2 linked regions of the Kineosporia succinea genome follow. Each later gene encodes a partner of the first gene's protein in a complex. Links are inferred from orthologs where the notes say so. Each region holds a gene or a part of one and is shown on either strand. Other genes may lie near its edges. The genes, in order: tig and rpsG.

What was found.
Region 2: the proteins of tig (region 1) and rpsG are in contact, whole or in part, in a crystal structure (PDB 3GTY), measured with the Thermotoga maritima proteins. The link is inferred for Kineosporia succinea from one-to-one orthologs. Residues at the interface, in WP_004081061.1 of Thermotoga maritima: Glu122, Val124, Val129, Leu130, Tyr133, Glu188, Gly259, Ile262, Tyr263, Glu266, Ser270, Glu273, Gln274, Glu277, Arg308, Gln311, Ile312, Ser315, Tyr316, Glu325, Arg329, Arg336, Leu363, Phe366, Trp367, Arg373, Leu377, Arg381, Leu384, Glu387; in WP_004081843.1 of Thermotoga maritima: Lys34, Lys52, Lys55, Glu59, Arg62, Gln63, Glu66, Asn67, Lys69, Val71, Arg95, Ala109, Lys110, Lys111, Gly112, Arg113, Pro114, Glu117, Glu121, Ile124, Ala125, Tyr127, Asn128, Asn129, Thr130, Gly131, Lys135, Asp139, Arg142, Met143.

Annotation. Positions count from the first base shown.
Region 1 is NZ_JAUSQZ010000001.1:4,131,145-4,139,959, reverse strand. The notes cover bases 3,529-6,493. They hold tig (trigger factor), read right to left. Parts: upstream 5,711-6,493; coding sequence 4,346-5,710; downstream 3,529-4,345. Other genes in these bases: J2S57_RS17855 (ATP-dependent Clp protease proteolytic subunit), read right to left, coding at 3,529-3,904. In the rest of the region: J2S57_RS17870 (immune inhibitor A domain-containing protein), read right to left, coding at 1-647; ATP-dependent Clp protease ATP-binding subunit ClpX, read right to left, coding at 1,150-2,430; J2S57_RS17860 (ATP-dependent Clp protease proteolytic subunit), read right to left, coding at 2,549-3,253; more of J2S57_RS17855, read right to left, coding at 3,329-3,528; J2S57_RS17835 (hypothetical protein), read left to right, coding at 6,697-7,743; J2S57_RS17830 (hypothetical protein), read left to right, coding at 7,746-8,048; J2S57_RS17825 (YdcF family protein), read left to right, coding at 8,230-8,815. UniProt on the Bacillus subtilis protein: Involved in protein export. Acts as a chaperone by maintaining the newly synthesized protein in an open conformation. Functions as a peptidyl-prolyl cis-trans isomerase.
Region 2 is NZ_JAUSQZ010000001.1:3,355,217-3,363,970, forward strand. Bases 1-2,904 are described here. They hold rpsG (30S ribosomal protein S7), read left to right. Parts: upstream 1-1,169; coding sequence 1,170-1,640; downstream 1,641-2,904. Other genes in these bases: J2S57_RS14675 (DNA-directed RNA polymerase subunit beta'), read left to right, coding at 1-337; rpsL (30S ribosomal protein S12), read left to right, coding at 796-1,170; fusA (elongation factor G), read left to right, coding at 1,777-2,904. Outside these bases: more of fusA, read left to right, coding at 2,905-3,879; tuf (elongation factor Tu), read left to right, coding at 3,943-5,139; rpsJ (30S ribosomal protein S10), read left to right, coding at 5,730-6,038; rplC (50S ribosomal protein L3), read left to right, coding at 6,053-6,724; rplD (50S ribosomal protein L4), read left to right, coding at 6,729-7,409; rplW (50S ribosomal protein L23), read left to right, coding at 7,415-7,717; rplB (50S ribosomal protein L2), read left to right, coding at 7,807-8,643; rpsS (30S ribosomal protein S19), read left to right, coding at 8,660-8,754.

The sequences.
Region 1 (8,815 bases):
CTGCACACGTTGCCGCTGCACGGGTAGCCGCCCGACCGACCGTAGCGGGCCTCGTTGTAGGGCACCTTCACCCAGTCGGTGACGGCGCCGTCGACGCTGTAGCGGCCCGAGCTCTGCGTCTCGTAATACGTCTTGAGCGACTCCCCGTCCCCGAAATACAGGTCCTCGTAGTGCTCCCGGTCGTAGTCGGCCTGCCAGATCGTGGAGTTGTCGGTCTTGGCCGGCTCCGGGATGGCGTTGTGCAGCGGGCCGTCGAACACCGTGGGCCCCGGTGTGGCCGGGTTCGTGTCCTGGTCGGGATAGCTGGGGTGCCGCTGGTCGCCGAACTCGGCCAGCACCACGAAGATCCGGTCGGTGCGCTCACGGGAGAGCTCGACGTACCGGTCGTCGGTCGTGCCCTGGAGCTTCACCACCTGACTGCCGTTGCGGCTGAGCACCTTCGCGTCGCCGTTGAGGACGTCGGTGAGGGCCTCCTGACGCAGGGCGCGGGCCTTCTCCTCCATCGGGCTGAGCAGTTCGTCGGTTCCCTGCACGGGCGCCTCGGCCGCCGCCTGGACGTTCGACACCGCCGAGGCGTTCATCGGCAGCATCAGGCCGGCCCCGGCTGTCAGCGACAGCGTGGCCAGGCCCAGTAGAGCTTTTCGCACTCGAACCTCCGGTTGGGAGTCTCGCCGCGCGGTCCTTCGCACGGGATTGACAGGAAACCTAAAGGTCTTCGCGAACCGGACAATCAGCGCGCTTGTTACTTATCTGTTTCCCCGGTCGCATACCGCGAGAAACCGCAGGTCGCAAGACTCCGGGAGAGATTGTTCATATCTGGTTATTGCGGGCAACCTTTCGGGCTCGGGCTTTTGGACGCACGGGGCACCGGCGGCGGTTCGGTCACCGGTGGCGGTCTGAGGCGGCTTGGGCAGTGAGCCGGCCTGGGGATTCGGCCTGGGGATTCGGCCTGGGCAGTCGGCCTGGGCAGTCGGCCTGGGCTGTCTGCCTCGGCTGTCGGCCTGGGCGGTGGGGTGGCCTGGGCAGTGGGGTGGCCTGGGCAGTGGGGTGGCCTGGGCAGTGGGGTGGCCTCGCGCCGGGCGCGCAACGCAAGAGGCGGCCGGCCCCTTTCGGGGGCCGACCGCCTCTGATTGCTGTCGCTCGTGCCGATCAGGCCGACTTGTCGCGCCGCTCCCGCGGTTTGCGCACCGGCGCCTCACGCGGCACCAGCGTCGGGTTGACGTTCTCCAGCACGACCTCGCGGGTGACCACGCAGCGGGCCACGTCGTCACGGCTGGGCACGTCGAACATCACCGGGAGGAGAACCTCCTCGACGATGGCCCGCAGGCCTCGCGCACCCGTACCGCGCAGGATCGCCTGGTCGGCGATCGCGTCGAGCGCGTCGTCGCTGAACTCCAGCTCCACACCGTCGATCTCGAACATGCGCTGGTACTGCTTGACCAGAGCGTTCTTCGGCCGGGTGAGGATGCGCACGAGCGCCTCCCGGTCGAGGTTCGAGACCGTGGTGATGACCGGCAGACGGCCGATGAACTCGGGGATGAGCCCGAACTTCAGCAGGTCTTCCGGCATCACGTCGGCGTACGAGTCGTTGTTCGCCTTCGCCTCGTGCAGGGGGGCGCCGAACCCGATGCCCCGCTTGCCGACGCGGGACTGGATGATCTGGTCCAGCCCGGCGAACGCGCCACCCACGATGAAGAGCACGTTGGTGGTGTCGATCTGGATGAACTCCTGGTGCGGGTGCTTGCGCCCGCCCTGCGGCGGCACCGAGGCCGTCGTCCCTTCCAGGATCTTCAGCAGCGCCTGCTGAACACCCTCGCCGGAGACGTCCCGCGTGATCGACGGGTTCTCCGACTTACGGGCGATCTTGTCGACCTCGTCGATGTAGATGATCCCGGTCTCGGCCTTCTTGACGTCGTAGTCAGCCGCCTGAATCAGCTTCAGGAGGATGTTCTCGACGTCCTCACCGACGTAACCGGCCTCGGTGAGGGCGGTCGCGTCGGCGATGGCGAACGGCACGTTGAGCATCTTGGCGAGGGTCTGTGCCAGATACGTCTTGCCGCAGCCGGTCGGCCCGATCAGGAGGATGTTCGACTTGGCGATCTCCACCGGCTCGTCACCGCGCCGGCCGGGCTCGCCCGCCTGGATCCGCTTGTAGTGGTTGTACACAGCGACAGCGAGGCTCTTCTTCGCCGGCGTCTGACCGACCACGTACTGCTCGAGGAAGTCGAAGATCTCCTTCGGCTTCGGGAGCTCGACCAGGCCGAGTTCACTGGCCTCGGCCAGCTCCTCTTCGATGATCTCATTGCACAGGTCGATGCACTCGTCGCAGATGTAGACGCCGGGCCCGGCGATGAGCTTCTTGACCTGCTTCTGACTCTTTCCACAGAAAGAGCACTTCAGCAGGTCGCCACCGTCTCCGATGCGTGCCACGCGCAGTCCTTCCTCCGGGGGGCTTGCTGGCGGTCGCCCGTCGGCATCCGACCGGCCCCAGCACCATTCAACGCCACTGGGACGCCGCTGTCAGCGGCACCCCTCTTCAATCGGCGTGTCAGGCGCCGGACGGGGTGGAGACCTGGGCGCCCTTGCGGCTACCCAGAACCTGGTCGATAAGGCCATATTCCAGGGCCTGCTGAGCGGTCAGGATCTTGTCACGCTCGATGTCGGTCTGCACCTGGTCCGACGTCTTGTTGGAGTGCAGCGCGATGGTGTCTTCCAGCCAGGTGCGCATACGCAGCACCTCGTTCGCCTGGATCTCGATGTCCGACGCCTGGCCGTAGTCGCCACCGGACATGGCTGGCTGGTGGATCAGCACGCGGGCGTTGGGCAGCGCCAGGCGCTTGCCCTTGGTGCCGGCCGCGAGGAGCACGGCGGCGGCCGAGGCGGCCTGGCCCAGGCAGACGGTCTGGATGTCCGGCTTCACGTACTGCATGGTGTCGTAGATCGCCGTGAGAGCGGTGAACGACCCACCGGGGCTGTTGATGTAGAGCGTGATGTCCCGGTCGGGGTCCTGGCTCTCCAGCACGATCAGCTGAGCCATGACGTCGTCGGCGGACGCGTCGTCGACCTGCACACCGAGGAAGATGATGCGGTCCTCGAACAGCTTCGTGTACGGGTCCATCCGCTTGAAGCCGTAGGCCGTGCGCTCCTCGAAGTTCGGGAGCACGTAGCGGCTGCTCGGCGCGGCGACCTGCGGGGAGGCGCTGCGACCGGAACCCGGCAGGTGCAGGCCTGCGTGGTGGTCGGGGTAGCTCATCGGGTCACTCCTGATGCTTGCTGAGGCCTGTGGGATCGATGTCGGACGGGGCGGTTCGGCGTGCCTGAGCGGGGCTCAGACGCCGGTGCCGCCGCCACCGCTGACGTCACGCGCGGAACGGACCACGTGGTCGACGATGCCGTACTCCAGGGCCTCCTGCGCGGTGAACCAGCGGTCGCGGTCGGAGTCCTTGGTGATGGTCTCGACCGTCTGCCCGGTCTGCGCGGCGATCAGCTCGGCCATCTGCTTCTTGATGTGAAGGATCTGCTCGGCCTGGATCTTGATGTCCGTCGCCGAACCGCCGATGCCGCCCAGCGGCTGGTGCATCATCACGCGGGCGTGGGGGGTGGCGGAACGCTTGCCCTTGGCGCCGGCGGTCAGCAGGAACTGCCCCATCGAGGCGGCCAGGCCCATCGCGATGGTGGCCACGTCGCAGGAGACGTACTGCATCGTGTCGTAGATCGCCATGCCGGCGGTCACCGAGCCACCGGGCGAGTTGATGTAGAGGTAAATGTCCTTGTTCGGGTCTTCCGCGGCGAGCAGCAGCATCTGCGCGCAGATCGCGTTCGCGTTCTCGTCGCGCACCTCGGAACCGAGGAAGATGATCCGGTCTTTCAGGAGACGGTTGTAGACGTGGTCGTCATAACCCATGCCGGGTGACGCCGAGCGGGCCACCGGCTGGTCGAACGAATTCGTCGCCGGGGCGCTCCCCGGAACGATCAAGTGGCTCACGATGTCGCTCCCCAAAACCTTGGCACCAATCCCCGGCGTACCGGGGAGTCCGGGTGACCACCCGGTGCATTGACCCTAACGCGACCAGCTCCCGGTGATCCTCCCCTACCGACCGTTGTTCGCTGTCGGCGCATCGGACTCACGGTGCATCAGCCATATGGCCTCTGACCAGGCGACACGCGGGAACGGGGCGCGGTGGCTCGTCGCCACACGTGCCCAATCGGCAGGATCCGCACCGTCTTTCACTTCTCGTCCAGGATTTATTGCCCGGGGACGACGTGGTAGCCGTACGCGGAAAGCAGAACCGGCACCCCGGCCGGCTCGGGAGCCGTGGGGTGCCGGTTGCGTGCTCGGCTTACGTCAGAGGGACGGCAGCGCGGCCGGGTCGTCCTTCTTGGCGCCCTCTTCGACCGCTTCGGTCTCCTCGGGAGCCTCCTCGGCGGCCTCTTCCTCGGTGGCCGGGAAGAGAGCGGTGAGGTCGATGTCGTTACCCGACTCGTCCTTCACCGAAGCGCGCTCGAGCACCTGGGCGAGGGCCTTGCGGCGGCCGACCTCGGCCACCATCGACGGCACCTGACCGGCCTGGTCGACGGCCTTGATGAACTCGTTCGGGTCCATCCGGTACTGCTGGGCGGAGGCGAGCAGGTACTCGATCAGCTCTTGCTGACCGACCTGGACCTCTTCCTTCTCGGCGATCGCGTCGAGCAGGAGCTGGGCCTTGAACGCCTTGCGGGCCTCGACCTCGACCTCTTCGCCGTGCGGGTCGTCCTCCGCCTTGTTCTCCTGCTCGAGGTGCTGCTTGACCTCGGCCTTGATGATGCCGTCGGGCACGGGGATCTCGACGCCGTCGAGCAGCTTCTCGAGGAGGCGCTCGCGGGCCTGGATGCCCTGCTGGTACTTCGCCTCCTGCTCGGCCTGCTCGGAGAGGCTGGCGCGCAGCTCCTCGAGCGTGTCGAACTCGGACGCCATCTGGGCGAACTCGTCGTCGGCCTCGGGCAGCTCGCGCTCCTTCACCGACTGCACGGTGACGGTGACGTGGGCTTCCTCACCGGCGCGGTCGCCACCGGCCAGCGGCGAGTCGAACGTGGTGGTCTCGCCGGCCGAGAGGCCCGGGAGCACCTCGTCCATGCCCTGGAGCATCTCGCCCGAGCCGACCCGGTAGGAGACGCCCTTGACCGAGTCGATCTCGTCGCCGTCGATCGAGGCGGTGATGTCGATGCTGAGGAAGTCGCCGTCGGCGGCCGGGCGCTCGACGGTGACGAGGGAGCCAAAGCGCTCGCGCAGCGTCTGGAGGCGCTCGTCGACCTGCTCGTCGCCGACCTTCACGTCGTCCACGACGACCTCGACCGCGTCGAGGGCGGGAAGCTCGAACTCGGGACGCACGTCGACCTCGGCGGTGAACGCCAGGTCACCGCCGGTGGCCGGGTCGGGCACGGACGTGACGTCGACCTCGGGCTGGCCGAGCGGGCGGATCTCGGTCTCCTCGACGGCCTGCGAGTAGAAACCGGGAAGCGCGTTGTTCACGGCCTCCTCGATCACGACGCCCCGGCCGAACCGCTGGTCGATGATGCGCGGCGGCACCTTGCCCTTGCGGAAACCGGGGACCGTGACCTGCGTCGCGATGTTCTTGTACGCGGCGTCCATGCTCGGCTTGAGTTCGTCGAAGGGCACCTCGACGGTCAGCTTGACCCGGGTGGGGTTGAGGGTCTCGACGGCGCTCTTCACGAGGGGACTTCTCCTGGCCTTTGGACAACTGAGGACGATGTGGCCAGCTGTCGGTCCCGGCAGCCGGTGCGCGATCGCGCGCCTGGGAGCAGGACAGGCATCATGGCCTTCGGCACATCCTAGCCGCGCTACGAAGGCGCGCAGGACATGCCCGACCCACCCTAGCCACTATTCGTGACCGAGAGCTCGCTCAAGCCCGTGACCAGGCCAGATGTTCGGCGCATCACTGCGCTCGTCGGGGTACCCGGATTCGAACCGGGGGCCTTCCGCTCCCAAAGCGGACGCGCTACCAAGCTGCGCCACACCCCGCCGACACCCATGGAGGCCGTGCTCGTGGTCCGACCGACCGGGTGACAGGCAGTAGGCTACGACACGTTGGCGGAACCGTTCGCCCGGTTTCCGGATTTCCGGGTATCGTGCAGACTGCTCCACCGCGCGGGTGTAGCTCAATGGTAGAGCCCCAGCCTTCCAAGCTGGTCATGCCGGTTCGATCCCGGTCACCCGCTCCGCTGCGAAGGGCCAGGTCAGAGGCGGGCAGCCTCCGATCCTGGCCCTTCGTCACGAGGCTGACATCGCCTGCCGTGCCAGACGGGCCGTTCACGGGCCACCATCTGATCCACTCTCGCTGATCAGGTCATGGTGCTCGAAGTCGTCGGCCTCCACGCGGGCGACACTGTCGAGCAGGCGACGGGCATTAGCCGGCGAACGCAGCAGGTAGCGCGTTTCCGCCAGGGAGCGCCAGAGATGTTCCGGCGTCGAGAAAGCCGCCCCCGGCTTTGGACGCGATCTCCTCGTCATCGTTGACCTTTCGATGAGCGGAACGGATGTTTGCGCACCTCACTTGCCGGCATGGCCTTGGCAACCTCCAAGTCGCACCACAGCGCGCTACCGCTCAGAGTGGGTGGAGAGCTCGTGAGTTGAATAGGACCTGTCCCGGCACCTTCACGCCCTTGCTCTCTCCGGGTACGTATCGATAGTCATGGACGGTGACGAACCGGACACAGGAGATCGAGCGATCCCTGTCCGCGCTCGCCACCGCACTGCATCAGCACCACGAGCAGACCACCGGCGCGAGCACCGCGGTGGAGGAACGGGCGCTGAGCTGCTGGGAGCACGGCTGGGACTCCGTGGCCCAGGGATACGAGGCCGCCTCGGAATACCTGGGTGAGGTCGCCGGAGAACTGGCCGAAGTGTCTGACCGAACCGATCGCTGTTTGAGCGTCCTCCAGCAACTGCACGGCGAGCACGGTCTGACGGGGGTCGCCGACCAACTGTCGGCGGCAACGTCTGAGATCGACATCGGCCTGGACCGGGTGCTGGCTCAACTCGCCGAAACCCATTCCGTCCTCGCCGCGACCGGCGAGGAGTACTTCGCTGAATTCCTTCACCGCCTGATCGAGACGATCCAGGGGTCGGCCGAGGCACTCACGACGCTCCAGAACGACATCGCCGATGAACTGGCATCCTCCGCCGCGGGCAGAACAACCGGAGGCAAACCGGAAAGCGAACCGTCTGGCACTCTGGCCGCGATCCGGACACGCATCACAGAGCTAAGCCGCCAAGGCCATTCCCCGCAACGCCACGGCACCCAGGTCACTGACCGGCAACTCACCGACCGGGCTCTCTGGGGCATCGACCCGATGACCGGAACCACCACCGACGGCGTCCACGGCGGCACTCATCAGTACAGCCGTAACGCCACCAAGTTCACGAGCGACGAAGCACTGATCCGGGCCGACCAGCACATCCGCTCGACGAGCGAGTACTCGGCCAAGGAAAGAGAGTGCCAGACCACAGGACGCCGCACATTCGTGGTCCGGGCCCCGTTGAAGGATGTCTTCGGCCCGGACTACCTCAACCAGGTGAAGGGGATCCGGCGCACCGGATCTCAACGAAGGCCGACAGGCGACCCACCAGGCAGCACTCCCCCAGAGCAGTCGGACCTTCATGACGGATTCGTCCACGCCGTCTTCCGCAGGACCAGCGACGGCGAATACCATCTCACCACTATGTATCCGGACCCCAAGGAATGAACGTGACCACAGACCCCGACATCAAAACCTTTCTGGATTTCTCCGCAGGTGCCATGAACATTAACGGACTCATCCGAAACTGGGAAAACGAGTTCGTCGAAGAGATGGAGAATCTGAAGATCGAATCTCTGAGAACCAGCTTCCGCCAGGGTTTCGCCAAGAGCCTGAACGGCCAGATCACCCCGCTCGAGTACGAACGCGCAACCGGATGGGAGTTCGACACCCAGGAAGAACTGCACGATCACCTGAAAGCACTCTGGGCCAGATTCTACGGCGACGCCAATCCCGAGGACGGCCTCAAGTGAATGCCGATACCCGCAACGCCCGGGCACAGATGCCATACCGCACCGGGATTCAGGGAATGTCTCCCCGTCCTCGTCGACACCGACTGACTCGCAGCCCGACCGGCATCCCGACCGTTATGCAGGTTCGCGAGCGCTCTACCGAAACGCCCGGCCCGGCATCCCGACCGATCAGCGAGGTCCGTTGACCGCCCAGCTCCCCCCGAACGTCCGTACCGCCGTTCGCGTCCTGTGGGACTACCACGACCTTCACCACGTCCTGACCCCTACGGACCTCGGAATCGGTCTCGGCAGTCACGATCTCGGCGTGGCCACCTGCGCGGCACAGCTCTACCTGGGCGGCACCGTGCCGTTCATCGTCTTCACCGGTGCCAACGCCCCCACGACCATCGAGCGCTTCCCCCGTGGCGAGGCGGTGCACTACCGCGAGCACGCTCTCGGCCTCGGGGTGCCGGACGAGGTCGTCCTGGTCGAGTCCCGGGCCCGGAACACCGGCGAGAACATCACCTTTAGCCGGGATCTGCTGCGCGAGCGCGGAGTCGAGCCCCGTTCCGTCACTCTCGTCACGCGTCCCTACCAGCAGCGCCGCGCCTATGCCACGTGCCGCAAGCTGTGGCCCGAGGTCGGGACCGTGCAGTGCGCGTCCCTGCCCCTGGCGCTCGACGACTACGTCGCCCGTATCGGTGATGCCGACCGCGTGGTGAGCATGCTCGTGGGAGACACCCAGCGCATCGAGGTCTACGCCGACCGGGGTTTCGCCGTGGAGCAGC
Region 2 (8,754 bases), 780 kb from region 1 along the record:
CGACCTGATGGGTATCACCAAGGCGTCTCTGGCGACCGACTCGTGGCTGTCGGCGGCCTCCTTCCAGGAGACCACCCGCGTCCTCACGAACGCCGCCATGGAGGGCCGCAGCGACCCGCTGCTGGGCCTCAAGGAGAACGTCATCCTCGGTAAGCTCATCCCCGCCGGTACGGGCCTGCCCCGCTACCGCAACGTGCGGGTCGAGCCCACCGAGGAGGCGAAGGCCGCCATGTACGCGATGCCGGGCTACGAAGAGGTCGACTACGGCCACTTCGGTGTCGGCACCGGTCAGGCGGTCCCGCTGGAGGAGTTCGACCTCGGCCGGTACGACCGCTGAGGTATCTGAACTCATGATGTGTACCGAGCGGCTCCGCGTACCGGTTCCTGCAGAGGAACAAAACCGGCACGCGGGGCCGTTTGGATGCATGAGTGTGGGACGGGTCCGGCGTCCGGCCGGATTCGTCCGTCATCGAAGTGATGAGGCAGGGGAGAAGCCCCTGACCCGTGTGCGGGCCGTTTTGACGCTCGCGCGGGCCACCGGGTAGCCTCACAGTTCGTGCCCGAGTTCTCTTGGGCTGCCGCGCGTGCCCTCCTGACGGTCCGGAAGCTGTCAGCGTGCGATACGCGAGCGAAGCTCCCCACCCCGCGGGACGTCGCCGGGCGAAATCGCGAAGACCGCGACACGCCCGAGCGCGGGGTACGGCCGCAAGGCTGTGAGCGACGATCCGGACACGGCAACACCAGCACCACCCCGTAAGTCAGGTAGCACAAGCGAGCAGAGAGTTCGGAGAATCGGTGCCCACGATCCAGCAGCTGGTCCGAAAGGGCCGGCAGGACAAGGTCAGCAAGACCAAGACCCCTGCTCTCAAGGGCAGCCCTCAGCGCCGCGGCGTGTGCACGCGTGTGTACACGACCACGCCGAAGAAGCCGAACTCCGCTCTGCGTAAGGTCGCGCGCGTCAAGCTGACCTCCCAGATCGAGGTCACGGCGTACATCCCGGGTGTCGGTCACAACCTGCAGGAGCACTCGATCGTGCTCGTGCGTGGTGGTCGTGTGAAGGACCTTCCCGGTGTCCGTTACAAGATCATCCGCGGTTCGCTCGACACCCAGGGCGTGAAGAACCGTAAGCAGGCTCGCAGCCGTTACGGCGCGAAGAAGGAGAAGAGCTAATGCCCCGCAAGGGCCCGGCCCCCAAGCGGCCTCTCGTCGTCGACCCGGTTTACGGTTCCCCGCTGGTCACCCAGCTCGTGAACAAGATCCTGCTCGACGGCAAGAAGTCGACCGCTGAGAAGATCGTCTACGAAGCGCTCGAAGGCTGCCGTGACAAGACCGGTAACGACCCGGTCATCACGCTCAAGCGCGCGCTCGACAACGTGAAGCCGACCCTCGAGGTCCGCAGCCGCCGCGTCGGTGGCGCGACCTACCAGGTTCCGGTCGAGGTCAAGGCCGGCCGTTCCACCACGCTGGCCCTGCGCTGGCTCGTGGGCTACTCGCGCGCCCGTCGTGAGAAGACCATGACCGACCGCCTGATGAACGAGATTCTCGACGCCAGCAACGGTCTCGGTGCAGCGGTCAAGCGTCGCGAGGACACCCACAAGATGGCGGAGTCCAACCGCGCGTTCGCTCACTACCGCTGGTAATTCAGCAGGTAGTCATCTACCCACCACTGCGGCCGCCGCGACCCGGCGGCCACAGTGGCGCCGGGAAAGCCCCGGCAGTACGGCACTGCGGGAAATTCCCCGGCGGAACACAAACCTCATGAGAGAGGCGATCGGCGTGGCACAAGACGTGCTGACGGACCTGAACAAGGTTCGCAACATCGGCATCATGGCTCACATCGACGCCGGCAAGACCACCACCACTGAGCGGATCCTGTTCTACACCGGGATCAACTACAAGATCGGTGAGGTCCACGACGGCGCGGCCACGATGGACTGGATGGAGCAGGAGCAGGAGCGGGGTATCACCATCACCTCCGCCGCCACCACCTGCTTCTGGGAAGGCAACCAGATCAACCTGATCGACACCCCCGGGCACGTCGACTTCACCGTCGAGGTCGAGCGCAACCTGCGCGTCCTCGACGGCGCGGTTGCCGTGTTCGACGGCAAGGAGGGTGTCGAGCCGCAGTCCGAGACGGTCTGGCGGCAGGCTGACAAGTACGACGTCCCGCGTATCTGCTTCGTCAACAAGATGGACAAGCTGGGCGCGGACTTCTACTTCACGGTTCAGACGATCATCGACCGTCTGGGTGCCAAGCCTCTGGTCGTCCAGCTCCCGATCGGTGCTGAGTCGGACTTCACCGGCGTCATCGACCTGATCTACATGCGTGCACTCACGTGGCGGGGCGACACCGGCAAGGGCGAGGCGTACGAGATCGAGGAGATCCCGGCCGACCTCCAGGAGAAGGCCGAGGAGTGGCGTCAGAAGCTCCTCGAGACCGTCGCCGAGTCGGACGAGGCGCTGCTCGAGAAGTTCTTCAGCGGTGAGGAGCTCACGCCCGAGGAGATCAAGGGCGCGATCCGCAAGCTGACGATCTCGAGCCAGGTCAACCCGATCCTGTGCGGCTCGGCGTTCAAGAACAAGGGCGTCCAGCCCATGCTCGACGCCGTGATCGACTACCTGCCGACCCCGCTGGACGTCCCCGACGTCGAGGGCCACGCGCCCAACGACGAAGAGGCCGTCATCACGCGTGCGGCCAACAACGAGGCGCCGTTCTCCGCGCTTGCCTTCAAGATCGCCTCGCACCCGTTCTTCGGGAAGCTCACCTACATCCGGGTCTACTCCGGCAAGGTGGCCAGCGGCGCTCAGCTGGTGAACTCCACCAAGGGCAAGAAGGAGCGCATCGGGAAGATCTTCCAGATGCACTCCAACAAGGAGAACCCGGTCGAAGAGGCTGCTGCCGGCCACATCTACGCGGTCATCGGCCTCAAGGACACGACCACGGGCGAGACCCTGTCCGACCCGGCGAACCCCATCGTCCTCGAGTCGATGACGTTCCCGGAGCCGGTCATCTCGGTCGCGATCGAGCCGAAGACCAAGGGTGACCAGGAGAAGCTGGGCACCGCGATCCAGAAGCTCGCCGAGGAGGACCCGACGTTCCAGGTCCGCCAGGACGAGGAGACGGGTCAGACGATCATCGCCGGCATGGGCGAGCTCCACCTGGACATCCTGGTGGACCGCATGCGCCGCGAGTTCAAGGTCGAGGCGAACGTCGGTAAGCCGCAGGTCGCCTACCGCGAGACCATCCGCAAGGCGGTCGTCAAGCTCGACTACACCCACAAGAAGCAGACGGGTGGATCGGGTCAGTACGCCAAGGTGCAGGTGACCATCGAGCCGCTGGACACGTCGGAAGGCGTGTTCTACGAGTTCGAGAACAAGGTCACCGGTGGTCGCGTGCCGCGCGAGTACATCCCGAGCGTCGACGCCGGTATCCAGGACGCCATGCAGTTCGGCATCCTGGCGGGCTACCCGCTCGTGGGCATCAAGGCCATCCTCCTGGACGGTGCGGCGCACGACGTCGACTCGTCCGAGATGGCGTTCAAGGTCGCCGGCTCGATGGTGCTGAAGGAGGCTGCCCGCAAGGCCAGCCCCGTGCTCCTCGAGCCGATGATGGCCGTCGAGGTCCGCACGCCCCTGGAGTACATGGGCGATGTGATCGGCGACCTGAACTCCCGCCGTGGCCAGATCCAGGCCATGGAGGACGTCAGCGGTGCCAAGGTCGTCAAGGCCGCGGTTCCGCTGTCGGAGATGTTCGGTTACGTCGGTGACCTGCGCAGCAAGACGCAGGGGCGCGCCGTCTACACCATGCAGTTCGACTCTTACGCAGAGGTTCCCAAGAACGTTGCGGAAGAGATCATCAAGAAGGTTCGCGGCGAGTAATCGCGCCACCAGCATTCCCGTCGAACCAAGAACAGATAACAACCCGTCCGACAGGAGGACCCCGTGGCGAAGGCGAAGTTCGAGCGGACTAAGCCGCACGTCAACATCGGTACCATTGGTCACATTGACCACGGTAAGACGACGCTGACGGCTGCGATCAGTAAGACGCTGCACACGAAGTGGCCGGAGCTCAACCCGGACACGCAGGCGTTCGACCAGATCGACAAGGCGCCGGAAGAGCGCCAGCGCGGTATCACGATCTCGATCGCGCACATCGAGTACCAGACCGAGGCGCGTCACTACGCCCACGTCGACTGCCCGGGTCACGCCGACTACATCAAGAACATGATCACGGGTGCGGCCCAGATGGACGGTGCCATCCTCGTGGTGGCGGCGACCGACGGCCCGATGCCCCAGACCCGTGAGCACGTGCTGCTCGCGCGTCAGGTCGGCGTGCCGTACATCGTCGTGGCTCTGAACAAGTCCGACATGGTGGACGACGAAGAGATCATGGAGCTCGTCGAGCTCGAGGTCCGTGAGCTTCTGTCCGCCTACGAGTTCCCCGGCGACGACCTGCCGATCGTGCGGGTCTCCGCGCTGAAGGCGCTCGAGGGCGACGCCGAGTGGCAGGGCAAGCTTCTCGAGCTCATGGCCGCGGTCGACGAGTCGATCCCGGAGCCCGTGCGCGACACCGAGAAGCCGTTCCTGATGCCGATCGAGGACGTCTTCACGATCACCGGTCGTGGCACCGTCGTCACCGGCAAGGTGGAGCGCGGTGTGCTCAAGACCAACGAGACCGTCGAGATCGTCGGTATCAAGGAAAAGAGCACCACCACCACGGTCACCGCGATCGAGATGTTCCGCAAGACGCTCGACGAGGCCATGGCCGGTGAGAACTGCGGTCTGCTTCTTCGTGGCATCAAGCGCGAGGACGTCGAGCGCGGCCAGGTCGTCGTGAAGCCGGGCTCGATCACTCCCCACACGGAGTTCGAGGCCAACGTCTACATCCTGTCCAAGGATGAGGGCGGCCGGCACACGCCGTTCTACGACTCCTACCGTCCGCAGTTCTACTTCCGGACGACGGACGTCACGGGCGTCGTGAAGCTCCCCGAGGGCACCGAGATGGTCATGCCCGGTGACAACACCGAGATGAGCGTCTCGCTGATCCAGCCCATCGCCATGGAGGACGGCCTGCTCTTCGCTATCCGCGAGGGTGGTCGTACCGTCGGCTCGGGCCGCGTCACCAAGATCCTCAAGTAACACCACCGCGGCGGCGGCAGCCCTCAGGCTGTCGCCGCCGTTGTGCGTCCGGACCCGTAACGCCGTCTGTGCCGTAGTGCCGGGCGTCTCCTGCCAACTCCATCCACCCGAACTCGCATTTCGCGAAAGCGGGGGAGTGGCAGGGGAACACGGGTCCGGGCGCACTCCGGATCGTTCACCGCCGCGACCACGATTGGTCAACGGCGGGCAGGGTCTGGCACACTGGACAGGTTGCTCGCGCACCGTCGAGTCCGCTGCGCCCTTCACGGGGCCCGGATTGACCGGCACCGGGCAGTCACGACTGCAACATCGGCCCAGCCCCTGGTCCTCGTCGAAGACGTCGGACGATTCTGGGCCACGAACGCGACACGCCCGACCTCGGGGGTCGGTGTTCGCCAGCCCGACCGAAGTAGGGGTGTCAGCGTCGGATGAAGACGTGAAACACCAGTAAGGCCAGAAGTTGCACAGCATTCCTCGTTGAATGCGAGGCCCGGGACGCGGAAGCGGCCCGGGTGGACCACAGACAGTGCCGAAGGCAGTAATCGGGCCCCAACGCCTGTCGACCAAGCGAAAGAGAGCGCAGAGACGCCATGGCGGGACAGAAGATCCGCATCCGGCTGAAGGCCTACGACCACGAGGTCATCGACAGCTCGGCGCGCAAGATCGTCGACACGGTCGTTCGGACGGGTGCGACGGTCGCGGGGCCGGTGCCACTGCCGACGGAGAAGAACGTGTTCTGCGTCATCCGTTCGCCGCACAAGTACAAGGACAGCCGCGAGCACTTCGAGATGCGCACGCACAAGCGGTTGATCGACATCATCAACCCGACGCCGAAGACGGTGGACTCGCTGATGCGGCTTGACCTGCCCGCCGGCGTGGACATCGAGATCAAGCTCTAGAAGGACCTCATCTGATGACTCTCAAGACGATCAGCAAGCCGACGGTGCGAGCCGTCAAGGGCTTGCTCGGTGAAAAGCTCGGGATGACCCAGGTCTGGGACGCGAACAACCGTCTCGTCCCGGTCACCGTCATCCAGGTGGGTCCGTGCGTCGTCACGCAGGTGCGTAACGCGGAAGGTGACGGCTACCCGGGCGTTCAGATCGCGTACGGCGCGATCGACCCCCGCAAGGTCACCAAGCCGCTGGCCGGTCACTTCGAGAAGGCCGGCGTCACGCCGCGCCGTCACGTGATCGAGCTGCGCACGGCGGACGCGACCGAGTACAGCCTGGGCCAGGAGCTCACGGTGGACACGTTCGAGGCCGGCCAGACGGTCGACGTCTCGGGCACCACCAAGGGCAAGGGCTGGGCCGGTGGCATGAAGCGTCACGGGTTCAAGGGCCTCGGCGCCTCGCACGGTACGCAGCGCAAGCACCGTTCCCCGGGTTCCATCGGCGGCTGCGCCACTCCGGGTCGTGTCTTCAAGGGCACGCGGATGGCCGGTCGCATGGGTGGCGAACGTCAGACCACGCAGAACCTCAGCGTGTACGCCGTCGACGCCGAGCGCGGTCTGCTCCTGATCAAGGGTGCCGTTCCGGGGCCGCGCGGCGGCATCGTCCTGGTCCGCACCGCGGCGAAGAAGGGCTGAAACGATGGCCACCGAAACCACCACCAAGCTGAGCCTGGACGTCATCGACGGCGCGGGTGAGAAGGTCGGCTCCGTCGACCTCCCCGCCGAGATCTTCGACGTCCAGACCAACGTGCCGCTGATCCACCAGGTCGTCGTGGCCCAGCTGGCCGCGGCCCGCCAGGGCACGCACGACACGAAGACCCGCGGCGAGGTTCGCGGTGGCGGTAAGAAGCCTTACCGCCAGAAGGGCACCGGCCGCGCCCGTCAGGGTTCGACCCGCGCCCCGCAGTTCGCCGGCGGTGGCGTTGTCCACGGCCCGACGCCGCGGGACTACGCCCAGCGCACCCCGAAGAAGATGATCGCCGCCGCGCTGCGGGGATCCCTCTCGGACCGCACCCGTCACGGGCGCATCCACGTGCTCTCCGAGCTGGTCAAGGGCGACGCTCCGTCGACCAAGTCCGCCTCGAAGGCGCTGAAGGGCCTGACCGAGCGGGAGAACCTGCTCGTCGTCGTCACCCGCACCGACGAGGTCGGCAAGCGCAGCCTGTCCAACCTGGACGGCGTGCACGTGCTGCCCTTCGACCAGCTGAACGCCTACGACGTGCTCGTCGCCGACGCGGTGGTGTTCACCAAGGCCGCGCTGGACTCGTTCCTCGAGAGCCCGGTCGTCACCAAGGTCACCGCCAAGGAGGCTGCCAAGTGAGCACCATCGGAGGCGTCCACAAGGACCCGCGCGACATCCTGCTGGCGCCGGTCGTCTCGGAGAAGAGCTACACGCTCCTCGACGAGGGCAAGTACACCTTCCTGGTCGACCCGGCCGCCAACAAGACCGAGATCCGCATCGCCGTCGAGACGGTGTTCGGGGTCAAGGTCTCGTCGGTCAACACCGCCAACCGACAGGGCAAGACCCGTCGTACGCGGAACGGCCTGGGCAAGCGCAAGGACACCAAGCGCGCGATCATCACGCTGAGCGAAGGCACCATCGACATCTTCGGCGGGCCGGTCTCCTGACGCCCTGAACGTTCCCATCCGGGCCGAGAGGGCCGGATCGAGGGCGTCCGAAGACCGACATCCGAGAAACAGCAAGAGGACTGACTCACATGGGAATCCGCAAGTACAAGCCGACGACGCCGGGCCGCCGTGGTTCGTCCGTCGCCGACTTCGTGGAGATCACCCGGTCGGAGCCGGAGAAGTCCCTGGTGCGCCCGCTGACGAAGAGCGGGGGCCGGAACAACACCGGCCGGATCACCACCCGGCACAAGGGCGGCGGTCACAAGCGCGCCTACCGGGTGATCGACTTCCGCCGTCACGACAAGGACGGCATCCCGGCCACGGTCGCTCACATCGAGTACGACCCCAACCGCACCGCGCGCATCGCTCTCCTGCACTACGCGGACGGCGAGAAGCGCTACATCGTCGCCCCGACCAAGCTCAAGCAGGGCGACCGCATCGAGAACGGCCCGACGGCCGACATCAAGCCGGGTAACAGCCTCGAGCTGCGCAACATCCCGGTGGGTACCGTCGTGCACGCGATCGAGCTCCGCCCCGGTGGCGGCGCGAAGATCGCCCGCTCGGCCGGCGCCTCGGTGCAGCTGGTCGCCCGTGAAGGCCGCTTCGCCCAGCTGCGTATGCCTTCCGGTGAGATCCGGAACGTCGACGTGCGCTGCCGCGCCACCGTCGGCGAGGTCGGCAACGCGGAGCAGTCGAACATCAACTGGGGCAAGGCCGGCCGTATGCGCTGGAAGGGCAAGCGCCCGACCGTGCGTGGTGTGGCCATGAACCCGATCGACCACCCGCACGGTGGTGGTGAGGGTAAGACCTCCGGTGGTCGCCACCCGGTGAGCCCCTGGGGCCAGGCCGAGGGACGCACGCGTCGCCCCAACAAGGACAGCGACAAGATGATCGTCCGCCGCCGCCGTACCGGCAAGAAGCGCTGATAGGAGCCTTTCGAGAATGCCTCGCAGTCTGAAGAAGGGTCCCTTCGTCGACGACCACCTCCAGAAGAAGGTGGATGGTCAGAACGAGAAGGGGACCAAGAACGTCATCCG